4 regions of the Candidatus Thiodiazotropha sp. AKIB8 genome follow, and region 3 is predicted to be linked to each of the others. Evidence: predicted binding sites of a transcription regulator. Region 3 holds the regulator's gene; each other region holds the start of a gene.
The links. The regulator sigma-54, encoded in region 3, starts transcription at its own class of promoters, with help from an activator protein. The targets are predictions, from matches to a motif close to TGGCANGNTNCNTGCTT.

Region 1 (3,125 bases), on a different contig from region 3:
CTTCTGAAGACAAATGATAGATAGTCATCCTGATAGAATGTTTCGTCATCTGGTCCCCGAAATCTAAGAGCTTCACCAATAGCTTTCATGGTTGCTTCAGGGCAAGTACTACTGCCAGTAAAATTAATAATTCCTGTAAATCCACACATAGCATACTTCCAAAATTTAAGATCTGTCTTTACACTTCGGTCGACAGGTAAAAATATACTGGTTCATTATCAATATCAAACTTATTTATATATTAGATTATCTTAAGCATGAGAGTTGCTCTTATTCATAATATAAAACGATAAAATTGGGTGCTTCAACAAGAAAAGCTGAGATTCGATTGGGTATCAAAATACGAAATTAACATAAAAGACTGTTAATCAGTCAGCTGGATATTTCGGCTGGTCTTAGATAAGTCCTGCCATTTTTCTGATGAAATGCAATGTATTCAGTAAGAAATTTAACAAGCTACGATATTTACCATAAATAACGCCCAGCTGTTTAAGGTACCTATACGTCTTGAGTGTAGAGAGTATTGAGAAAAATTTTACATTGAAGCTTGAGCGTTTCTACGTTCAAAATCGAGAGAGATGGCGCCAACTGTGTTATGTCTTTGAGTTTGTATGATGAATTATAGCGGGTGATATTGGAAATGTTCGTATATACATTACTCTACTTAGTGGTTTCTTCTGGTTGTTCTACTGGCTCATGAGCAATGATATCCACGAGTTCGCTAGTCTTCGGGTTGAGTATAGCAATACCATTCATTACTTTGCCTCGCACAGGGTAATAGAAGAGATCTTTGGGATCTGTCTTTAATTTCTCAGCGGCTTTCTGAATTCTCTTCCCAATATTTGAAGGCAGCTCAGGCAGCTTCAGGGTAGTGCTGGAGAGCCCATGATGATCGATCGGGAATTCTCTGTAGTTGGATGCGATGTAAGTGGGAGATTGGTCGTTCATAAGGGCGCTGATGAGTGTTGTGAAATCCTGGTTGGCGCCGGTTTGAGCTTTCACATCAACAATGTGGGGTCCGTATGGGCTGATACGTTGTGTTTTGCCCAGATCAAATGGTGCCTGACCGATGAGATCCATCTGCTTCACTAAGTAAAATTTGTCTTGCAGAAATGCCAGGTAACTGACTTTGCCCTGATATATTGTATATGTGCCATATACCAAAGCTGCTATCTGGAGTATGGCGATAGTAGTGAGGTCCAGGGTGAGAAAGCGTTTGTTGGGCCTGTAAACTAATAGTGTGAGTGAGGGTCCGAGAATGACATCAATGAAAATGATCAAAACAAGGATCTCAAAAGCACCTTGCAGGGCCATTAGGTCCCATGGGTACCAATACACCATTATAATTGCGACTATAGCACCGACTACAAGTATGCTCAGGCATAGGTGTGTTGTAACAGCTTGTTTTCTGGTTGGTTTATCCATGATGAAAGCGCGTATTAGAAAAGACGGAAATATTGATGGACCACCCTATTTGTTAGCTGCTGCAACAGGCAACTTTCAGATTAAGCGAAAAAATCCCCACCAAGGTGGGGATTTTTTCAAGTTGAATTCTCAACTTGTAATTGTGTGTACTGCTATTAACGGCAGTTGGCTGGCAGGAATTTAGGATCGATAGTGGAGCTAGTGCACTGCCAATCAAGAATGGTTGTGTCAGCTGCATTTGCGGTGGGGGTCAGTATATAGTCGCCCGGTGCTGCAGTAATGGCTGATGCAACAGTTATTACGCCGGCCGCAACACTGAGTGATGTCACGTGTTGGGTAGCTTGAGTTGCGCATCCAGCGGCGGCAGTATCTGCTGGCAGGACGCTGTTCATAGTCTGATAGTACTCAACAACAGAAGTCTTACATTTACCGCCAGCGACAATGATCTCTGCCACTTTCGACCGGGTGGTGAAGTCTGTGTAGGCTGGCAGTGCAATGGCTGCCAGGATACCGATGATCGCGACAACGATCATGAGTTCGATAAGGGTAAAACCAGCTTGTTTTTTCATCTTTAATGCTCCGTATATGTTGGTGCCTGATTTGTCGGCGATCAAAAGCAAAACTTTAATGAAGGTATATCACCGAGTTATACCTGTAGTTGCAGAATGCATGCCAAGTTCCATGGTTACGAGAAAAAAGGTCTACTGGATACGTGCTAAATTGTTGTAATTGAAGATAATAAACTGCGGTGATATTTATTTGTATGATATCGGGGTTTTCCAGACCTGATCGTTATAGCTAATCTTTCGAATAACCTTGGATGTAAGAAAGTGACAAAAAATGTCACTTTTTTCGGTAGGTGCAGGTAGCTTGGATTGATGGTGAAGATGAGTTGTCACTTTTATTTGATTTAAAAGTGTGACGTAGATCACGGGTTGGCAGGTGCTTCACTCGATACCTAACTTTTCCAGGCGATATCTCAAGGAGCGTAAACTCATCCCCAGCTTTTTTGCTGCAGCAGTTCGATTCCAACGAGTCTGTTCCAGTGCTTCTAATATAGATTCACGCTCCACCTTTTCCATTTTGTCGCCAAGTTTTTGGGGTGCTGTCGTACTATCTGTCTCTGTGGTGTGGTTTGGCAGGAGAAGGTCATCGGCTTCAAGCCTTTCACTATCAAGCAGAGTGAGAGATCTTTCCAATATATTTTCCAGCTCCCGTATATTTCCTGGAAATGGATAGGCTTTGAGTTTTCTAGTTGCTTCAGTAGTCAGTTTCGGCTTTTTACTACCGCTTTGACGAGAGAGGCGCGTGAGAAAGTGCTGTGCCAATAGTGGTATATCTTCAATGCGCTCACGCAAGGGAGGGAGAGGTAGTTCAATCACATTGATTCGGTAGAACAGGTCTTGTCTGAATTCACCAAGCTCTACCAGTTCTGCCAGGTCTTTATGAGTAGCGCTGATGATCCGAACATCGACGGAAATTTCCTGTTGTGCTCCAACAGGACGGATCATTTTTTCCTGGATGGCTCTTAAGAGCTTTACCTGCATATGCAGAGGTAAGTCTGCAATCTCATCGAGAAACAGTGTTCCTCCATTTGCACTTGCAAAAAGGCCGTCATGGTCATGGGTTGCCCCAGTAAAGCTCCCTTTTTTGTGGCCAAATAACTCACTCTCCATCAGTTCATGCGGAATTGCTCCACA
Region 2 (3,125 bases), on a different contig from region 3:
GACCTACTGCCTCACCCAGTAACAGCCAGGCCTCAATACCACCTTCATCGCCCTGTGTGCCATCATGGTCAATCATGCGCTGTATCCAGTGTCGGCGAACATCCCGATCAGGACAGTTGGACATGATTGCTGCATCCTTGACCGGAATGATGACCTGGTAATAAAAGCGGTTGGCGACCCAACCCTGAATTGCCGGCTTATCCAGTTTTCCACTATTCATCAACAGATGAAATTCATGATTGATGTGGTAGAACTTCTCTTTTTCTCGCAGTTTGCTTTCGAACTCTTCCTTTGACCATGGGGCGTGTAAATTTGGGGTCATAACTCTTCTCGTTTATAGTTCTATCTGCATGCCATCGTGGGAGACTTCGATACCTGCTTCAGTTAGCGCCAGGCGCTCAGGAGAATCGTCCACGAGGATTGGATTTGTGTTGTTAATATGAATCAGTATTTTTCTTGGCTTGGTCAAACTACCCAGAATCTCCATGATGCCTCCATCACCTGACTGATCGAGATGTCCCATTTCACTCCCCAGCTTTTGGCTGATACCAGCCTGCACCATCTCATTGTCCTTCCACAGGGTGCCATCGACCAAGACACAGTCGGCCTGTTGCATGTAAGGCAAGATATGGGGTTCCATGGAACCAAGCCCGGGAGCATAGAATAGGTTCTGACCAGTGACACTATTCTGCACCCTGATACCGACGTTATCGCCGGGTACAGTGTTGTGGCGATGGGGAGAGTAGGGGGGGGCTTCGCTCTTCAATGGAACCGCAGTAAAGAGCAGACCGTCGATGCCTGGGATGGTAAAAGTGGATTCATCTGTCTTAACTTCGTGCCAGTTAACACCCCTGAAATGACCAAGGATATTGAAGATGGGATAGCCAGTGGTTAAGTCATCATGTACGGCTTGAGTGCAATAGACGTCCCATGGCTCTGTATGCTCTCGTAGCAGCAAAAGCCCTGTGGTGTGATCAATCTGTGCGTCGACTAACAGAATTGCACGGATTGCCGTGTCCCGTATCGATCTACCAGGCTGTAGTGTTGGAAAGGCATCGAGTTGTGCACGAATGTCTGGCGAAGCATTGAAGAGTACCCACTCTTTTCCGTTAGCGCTAACGGCGATGGATGATTGTGTACGGGGGGTAGCTTTGATGGTGCCAGCTCTGACACCCTGGCAGTTTGGGCAGTTACAGTTCCACTGGGGAAAGCCACCACCCGCACCGGAACCTAGAATGTGTATTAGCATATAGTTTTGTTGTTATATGTTACCACCTGTATTACAGGTGGTAACAGTAGTGACCTGCTAGCGGTTGTTGATATAGAGATTTATTTCAAAACCAAAACGCAGATCTTCATAGGAAGGTGTAGACCATTTCATGTGACATCACTCCTCAAGTTTGTAGTGCTTTTTAGCGAATTAACTCTGTTATAACTTCACTATCAGTCTCTGACAGCGTAACCACTTCATAGCAAATGTTGTGCCTTTTAATTGAAATGGTAGATTTTTACAGGTTTTTTACCCTATATGAGGGTATGACAGACAATATGGCAGAAAATGGTTGGGAAATTTTCCTGTCGCAGTTATCAACTTGGGATATTGTTGACCGGGGGGTGTGCCACAAAAGGGACAGTTGAATCAAAGATGACTGATTACATCGGATAGTTTTTAAGACCCATCTTTAAAGATGTAAGAGAAGGATGGATAAAATCATTTTTCGACTGCACCATTGGCTTGTCAGAGAGGAACAGAATATCCAGGAAATTGGGGGCGCAGAGAGTAGTCTGAGCTCTATGAGCACCAGATCAGTATCTCTCCCTTGCCATCACAGCTTAGATCTCCAAGCCAACGTTGAACCCGTGTTCCCTTTTCGATGAGATTATCGAATCCTGAATCAGACGGGATATTTTGGCTGAGCAGGGCAAGAAAACTGAGTGTCTGTTGACCATTGTCGTTGAATGTGGCGGGTAACGATGTCGGCTCATTGCCAGTAATCAGCGTGCCACGGCGCATAGCCATGCCAGTCTGTTTTCCACTTTTACCACCTACGATGATGGTTCCAGCAACCATTCGTGAGGCACAATAATCGCCGCTATTACCACCTATCAGGATTGTTCCTCGACGCATCAGGTCGCCAGCCCGGTCACCTGCATTACCTTTAACGATGATCGATCCACCACGCATTCCCTGACGCTCTCCAGTAAGGGCGCCACCAAGAAAATCCCCGGCGTTACCTTTAATGGTCAGTCGGCCGGACTTCATGGCACAGCCAGCGGCAACACCTGCGTCTCCTGTAACTAAGATCTCACCACTTTTCATGGCGCATCCCAGGTAGGCGCCTGCACTACCTTCAACAATGATTTTACCACTGCTCATATCTGCACCAATGCAATCAAGTCGGTCACTCTCAGACTGAATGATTAACTGCTCTGATGCACTACCCTCTATCTCGAACAGTTCGCCGAGGTCTATCTGCCGGTTACCCTGCCAAACAGGGATGCGGGCAATTTCATGTGCCGATTTTCCAGCGAGTGATTCTGGGGTGAACGGACTCATGTCGATTCGTTGAGCGAGAGAATACTTTAATCTCAAGGTCAGGCAACTCATGCCATCACCTCCCGTAAGTGGAAGTGAAATTGACCCAATTTACCCCCATAATTTCCAGCAGAAATGCGCTTGATACCTGCCTCTGCACCCAGTTCACAGACTGCACTGATACCGGTGCGGGTAGCGAGCATTACATCGGTATCCGTTAAACCGTTAATAACAATCTCCATCACTGAACCGATATCTTCATCAAGATTGGATTTGACCAGACCTCTCAGAGTTGGGCAGTAAGCATCATTGGTTGAGGCCATCAGCGTTTTGTACTTTGATCCGACTTTTGATCCTGAACGAACGATACCGCCAGGAAAAGGCATAATGATATTCGGAATAATGCTCATTGCCTCTATAGCCTTTTCACAGGCGGTTAATGCCTGCTGTTGACTCTCAGCAAGCACCAGAAAGTTACCTCCACCTACAGCAGGCACCCTGGCGACACTCTCTTCGCAAAGAAACTCGCCATCCATCACCGGCACCCGCCAATAACGTGAGCCACCAATCTGTTTCGAAATCTGGTAGC
Region 3 (3,125 bases):
GCCGATCCGTTCCTCAAGCAGAAATCCGTCGGGAAACATGGAGACCTCGCCAGTTTTATCTATTCTGAACTACTGCTACTTACAGCGTACTTCGCGCCACTACCGGCACGGTGACTCTGCATCTTTTCTTTATGCTTTATGACTTGCCTATCCAGCTTATCGGTAAGCCCATCAATGGCCGCATACATATCTTCCTGTACTGCATCAGCGAATACGCTGGCACCGTTCACTTGCATGGTGGCCTCTGCCTTTTGCCTCAGCTTCTCTACGCTCAAGATGACATGTACATTGATTACATTATCAAAATGCCTCTCAAGACGTTCGAACTTATTATCTACATAGCTTTTCAAGGCATCGGTAACTTCCACATGATGACCGGTAACGCTTATCTGCATAATTTTCTCCTGTCTTAGATGAGTTGGCTCATCACTCTAACTGAGGCGGTGAAGTAACGCCGGGGCATTTTTACAGCAACTCATTCATGAATCCACTTTTATCTGAAACCGCTCCGGTTCAGTAAGCATATCAAGCATGATATGATAGCCACTCCGATAATTCACTTCACCTACATCAGTCGCTTACGCTCGTTCGATGGTGGGATACTCATCGACTCGCGGTATTTTGCCACCGTTCGGCGGGCCACTTTTATACCCTGTTCCGACAATATGGCGGCGATTTTGTTATCGCTGAGAGGTTTGTTTGTATTCTCTGCAGCAATCAATTTTTTTATCAGCGCACGTATAGCAGTGGAGGAGCACTCACCCCCTGCACTTGTGTTCACATGGCTGGAGAAGAAATATTTAAACTCCAGCGTACCCCTGGGGGTATGCATATACTTCTGGGTTGTCACCCTGGATATGGTCGACTCGTGCATCTCCAGAGCCTCAGCGATATCCCGTAAAACCAGTGGCTTCATAGCCTCTTCGCCATGTTCAAAAAAGCCCCGCTGATATTCAACAATCTTACTCGCCACACGCAGAATAGTCTCATTTCGACTCATCAGGCTTTTGATGAACCAACGCGCTTCCTGCAGGTGGTTTTTCAGGAAAGTATTGTCATCACTCTGATCCGCACGCTTGATCAGACTGGCATAGTCGTTGTTTACCCTTAGTTTAGGCGTAACCTCACCATTTAGCTCCACAACCCAGCGATTATTGCGCTTGCTGACGAATACATCAGGAATCACATACTGAGGCTCGCTTTTGGCGATCGCTGTGCCAGGGTGAGGATTGAGCGTCCTGATCAACTGCATGATAGCCATCAGGTCGTCCTGATCAACCTTCATTCGTCGCATGATCTGATTCTGATCCTGCGCAGAGAGCAAGTTGAAATGGTCGCGACAGAGTCTGATCGCCAAATCCAAATAGGGTGTTTTTTCAGGAAGTTGCCGAAGTTGAATTAGAAGGCAGTCCTGAGCACCCTGAGCACCAACCCCCGGAGGGTCGAAAGCCTGGATACGATGAAGTACTGCCTCTACATCCTCCAGAGTCATCTCCTCATCATTCAGGGAAACCAGGATCTCCTGGAGATCACCTTTGAAATATCCATCCTCATCAATACTGTCGATGAGGTTAGTGGCAATCAGAACATCCTGCTCAGTGAATGGGGTCAGTGTCATCTGCCAGACCAGGTGGTCATGCAAAGTGATCGCGCCACTGCGCTGAACCAGATAGTCATTGTCTGCAGATTCACTACCACTGCTCGATGGGGGAAGATAACTGTCGTATACGTCAGCCCATTCACTATCAACGGGCAGGTCTTCTGTGATCTGGCTACTGTCGGTCTGAATTTCCCGCTCGTTGTTGATATCGTTGGAGCTCAAAGACTCTTTATTGTCTGAACTCTGATCAGAGCTCTCTTGACTAGCTTCTTCTTTTTGAGTCTGCTGACTAAACTCCTCTTCACCCTCCAGCATGGGGTTTGTTTCAAGAACCTCCTGCACCTCCTGACTCAGGTCGAGCGCAGACAATTGCAACAGGCGTATTGCCTGCTGCAACTGAGGTGTCATTGTTAAATGTTGTCCGAGCCGGAGCTGTAGAGCCTGCTTCATAGCAGAGATATCTTTAAACCTGGTATGTTATTTGTATGTCTTTATATTCATTCTAGCTAATAAATGCCGTTCACGGAATAATTCTTGGTATTTGTTTCGTTTGAATATAATTCTGCCTCATACTTTAACCTTCATTTTGTCAGCTGACGAGTAGTCATCATCTCTACTCTTAAATCACATAATCCATGAAAAAACATAAACATAGCCTTACATAGTAAAATTTTCGCCCAGATAAACACTACGTACCTCCTGGTTATCGAGGATCTCCTCGGTGGTTCCTTCCGCCAATACCTTACCAGTATTAATGATGTAGGCTCTATCACAAATATCAAGAGTCTCTCTAACATTATGGTCGGTAATCAACACCCCAATCTTTAATTCTCTAAGATGTTGAATGATTCTTTTAATATCGATAACCGCAATTGGGTCGACACCTGCAAATGGCTCATCCAATAAAATGAATGCGGGCTCCATTGAAAGCGCACGGGCAATCTCCAGGCGGCGTCGCTCTCCACCTGAGAGGCTCATAGCCATACTCTCTCTCAAATGTTCGATACCGAACTCTTCCAAAAGCCGGTCACAATGCGCTCTTCTTGCTTGCGCGTCCAGATCCTTTCGATTTTCAAGTATCGCCAATATATTCTGCGCAGTATTGAGCCGCCTGAAAACAGAGGGCTCCTGGGCCAGATAACCAATACCCATGCTGGCGCGCTTATGCATTGCAAGATCAGTAAGCTCCTCTCCATCCAGGTAGATTCTACCCTGATCAGCCTGAACAAGGCCCACGATCATGTAGAAACTGGTGGTCTTTCCGGCACCATTTGGCCCTAACAGCCCAACAACCTCACCGCTATTCAGATTGAGCGAAACACCATCGACCACTTTACGCTTATGGTACTGCTTCTCAAGTGCATCAGCCCGCAACTGGCTCACGGTGCATCGCTCTTGGTCTGGGGTTCAATTACGACTTGAACCCGCTCTTTACCCTGAGCACTGCTACCCGCCTTCACCTGGGCACTGGTTCGATTGTAAACAATCCGGTCATTTCGAAAACTGTTACCGCCCTGCTCAAGCA
Region 4 (3,125 bases), on a different contig from region 3:
CCATTTCCAGTAGCCCTGCAGAGGATAGATGACACCGGTCATCGCCACAGCAAACACCAGGAATGCCCAGAGCTTCATACGCTCAGCTACCGCACCAGAGACGATAGACATGGCTGTGGCAACAAACACCACCTGGAAGAAGAAGTCAGACATGCCGGAGTAGTAGGTATCGCCATTGCTGGCCAATACATCTTCGACACTATTGTCACCACCAAACATGAAGCTCAGATCCAGCGCAGGAAAGATTCCATTGCCGTCAGCCGGGTACATGATGTTGTAACCCATCAGCATGTACATAATACAAGCGATGGCAAACAGGGCGACGTTCTTTGTGAGGATTTCAGTAGTATTTTTCGCTCGAACCAGACCGGCTTCGAGCATGGCAAAACCTGCTGCCATCCACATTACGAGTGCACCAGACACCAAAAAGTAGAAGGTGTCCAATGCGTAGCTTAGTTGTGTAATCGCTTCCACGATACTCTCCAATATTCAGTTACTAATCGGTTACAGTGCTTCAGAACCGGTTTCGCCAGTACGCACACGGACCACCTGTTCGAGGGTGGTGACAAAGATCTTGCCATCGCCGATCTTGCCGGTCTTAGAGGCATTGGATATCGCCTCAACCACTTGATCAACCACCTCGTCATCAACTGCAATTTCAACTTTAATCTTTGGAAGAAAGTCGACTACATATTCAGCGCCACGGTAGAGCTCGGTATGACCCTTTTGTCGTCCGAAACCCTTGACCTCGGTGACGGTAATACCGGCCACACCAACGTCTGACAGCGCTTCTCTAACATCATCAAGCTTGAATGGCTTAATGATTGCGGAAATCATTTTCATGCTGTTACTCCTCAGTTACCTAGTCCGCCCGAAGGCGGACAAATGATTTAGCTGGACAAAAAATTTAGAACTCTTTTGACCAGGAGACGAAGAAACGCATATCTGAGTCTTCACCCGCTGCATCGGTATCGTCCAGATCGGTATCAGAGAGACTGAAAGTCACATCACCGAAATCACCAGTAGCCTTGGATACGTCAATCTGATAATGCATGTAGTCATCTGCGTCATCATCGCCATCACCATCTGGCTCAACAAAGCCAACGGTCAGACCAATTGAGAAATCTTCAGGAAGGTCGAAGCTACCGCCCAGGTAGAAGTAGAGATCCTCTTCAACCGCTTCAACTGCGTCTTCAGCAGTGATCACATAGGCAAAACCTGCAGAGAGGAAATTCCAGCCAACATTGGCATTGATTTCAGCGAAATCTGAGTCTGAATCACTTGAGTAGGAGTAGTAGATCAGGCCTGCATCGTAGCTGACGCCAGCGACTTCACCGCCATAACCACCGTAGAAATCCAACTCATAGTCATCCCAAGCCTCAGAGATCCAGGTACCTGCATAGAGACCGGAATCATGAGCATAATCAACGCCACCAGAGAAGGCAGTGCTGTTACCTGATTGGGTAAGACCACGCCAGATGTAGTTGCTGGTTACACCAACGTTGGTACTGATCTCGGCTGCAGCAACTGATGACAACCCCAGCAATGCAACACCACAGGCCAGAGCAAGTTTATTCATTTTCATGGTTTTCAATACCTCTACTTATATCGATCATTAAAATGTTGAAATTTTGGTTCAGCTCTTTCGTGAGATAAGCCGAATGTGCGTTTAACTAATCAGACTTCGTGCCAATCATTGCAACCGACTGTAAAACATGACATTTCTGTAATATTTCAGAAGTTAAGTAGAGATCAATAAAATCTCTGTGCCTTATTTGTAGTCACAAAAATGGGCATGCACTGCATCAGTGCACCAAACCGGTGCGTAATCCGGAAACTGTGAGTCCGGTCACGGCTTCATGTCTCGATAACTACACAACCAATATTTGTTGTAATAATGAGACAATTAATCTACAGGTGCGCCCGTCTGGACAACAGCGTCAACACTGGCTATTGTCTGCTTCATGATTGATTCGAAACTAATTGATGATCTGGCCCAACGGCTTTCCAGCGCCCTACCTGCCGGCATTCAGACCCTGCAAGGCGATGTTAAGAAAAATCTTCGCGCCGGTCTGGAATCGGGATTGGCCAAGTTAGATTTGGTAACCAGGGAAGAGTTTGAGGTTCAGGCCGCTGTGTTATCCCGCACACGGGAGAAACTTAAACAACTGGAACAACAGGTAAAAGCGTTGGAAGAGCAACAGGACTAGGCTGGCTGGCTCCACACTCATTGCAAGCTGATAAGCCCGGCTGACGCACTATCGCGCAGCAACAACAGATCAAAACATCGTCGATAGCGGAATAATCGACCTGCGAAACCACGGAAGGAACCGATGTCACTCGCCATACTCTACTCCCGTGCCCAGGAGGGCATCCGCTCTCCCCTGGTCACAGTCGAAGTTCACCTCGCCAACGGACTCCCTGCACTCTCTATCGTCGGATTACCAGAGATGGCGGTGCGTGAAAGCAAGGATCGTGTCAGAGGTGCCCTGATCAACAGTCAGTTTGAGTTCCCCGCCCGCCGCATCACGATCAACCTTGCACCAGCCGACCTGCCGAAAGAGGGTGGAAGATTCGACCTACCCATCGCCCTTGGCATTCTCGCGGCCTCTGGGCAGATTCCCAAACAGTCACTAGATGACTATGAGTTCGCAGGAGAGCTGGCGCTGTCGGGAGAACTGCGTCGGGTTCATGGCATTCTCCCCGCCGCCCTGGCAGCCAGAGATGCAAACCGATCATTGATCGTATCTGAACAGAATGCCCCTGAGGCGACACTGGTCAACGATCTCAGCTGCTTTCCAGCCAGACACCTGCTGGAGGTCTGTGCACATCTGAATGGGGTGCAGCCACTTCCCATATATCAGCAACCCAAAACCGAATCGCCGGTGACACACCCGGACATGAAAGATGTGATTGGGCAGCAACAGGCGCGCCGCGCTTTGGAGATCAGTGCCGCTGGCTCACATTCACTCCTCTATATAGGCCCTCCAGGCACAGGTAAATCGATGCTCGCCGCTCGTCTGCCTAGCATTCTGCCGCCAATGGTCGAGCAAGAGGCCCTGGAGAGCGCAGCCATTCGCTCAGTCGCCCAGCAACAACCTTTTGATTCAGCCTACTGGCGCCAA

Region 1: AC4IFB_RS20365 (pilin) is a predicted target of sigma-54. The motif match lies at 2,084-2,100, and genes of this name have one in related genera.
Region 2: pqqA (pyrroloquinoline quinone precursor peptide PqqA) is a predicted target of sigma-54. The motif match lies at 1,471-1,487, and genes of this name have one in related genera.
Region 4: AC4IFB_RS11750 (TorF family putative porin) is a predicted target of sigma-54. The motif match lies at 1,676-1,692, and genes of this name have one in related genera.

What each region holds. Positions count from the first base shown of each region.
Region 1 covers NZ_JBSYOO010000055.1:15,303-18,427, reverse strand. Annotated here, with positions in the region: gene asnB (asparagine synthase (glutamine-hydrolyzing)) at 1-149, opposite strand, end outside; gene AC4IFB_RS20370 (hypothetical protein) at 661-1,425, opposite strand; gene AC4IFB_RS20365 (pilin) at 1,581-1,994, opposite strand; gene AC4IFB_RS20360 (sigma-54-dependent transcriptional regulator) at 2,373-3,125, opposite strand, start outside.
Region 2 covers NZ_JBSYOO010000029.1:275,571-278,695, forward strand. Annotated here, with positions in the region: gene pqqC (pyrroloquinoline-quinone synthase PqqC) at 1-322, opposite strand, end outside; gene pqqB (pyrroloquinoline quinone biosynthesis protein PqqB) at 335-1,249, opposite strand; gene pqqA (pyrroloquinoline quinone precursor peptide PqqA) at 1,307-1,381, opposite strand; gene AC4IFB_RS07750 (formylmethanofuran dehydrogenase subunit C) at 1,793-2,608, opposite strand; gene fhcD (formylmethanofuran--tetrahydromethanopterin N-formyltransferase) at 2,605-3,125, opposite strand, start outside.
Region 3 covers NZ_JBSYOO010000016.1:22,852-25,976, forward strand. Annotated here, with positions in the region: gene ptsN (PTS IIA-like nitrogen regulatory protein PtsN) at 1-39, opposite strand, end outside; gene hpf (ribosome hibernation-promoting factor, HPF/YfiA family) at 60-395, opposite strand; gene AC4IFB_RS03020 (RNA polymerase factor sigma-54) at 566-2,050, opposite strand; gene lptB (LPS export ABC transporter ATP-binding protein) at 2,258-2,983, opposite strand; gene lptA (lipopolysaccharide transport periplasmic protein LptA) at 2,980-3,125, opposite strand, start outside.
Region 4 covers NZ_JBSYOO010000038.1:9,188-12,312, reverse strand. Annotated here, with positions in the region: gene AC4IFB_RS11760 (ammonium transporter) at 1-474, opposite strand, end outside; gene AC4IFB_RS11755 (P-II family nitrogen regulator) at 505-843, opposite strand; gene AC4IFB_RS11750 (TorF family putative porin) at 908-1,585, opposite strand; gene ubiK (ubiquinone biosynthesis accessory factor UbiK) at 1,965-2,210, shown strand; gene AC4IFB_RS11740 (YifB family Mg chelatase-like AAA ATPase) at 2,334-3,125, shown strand, end outside.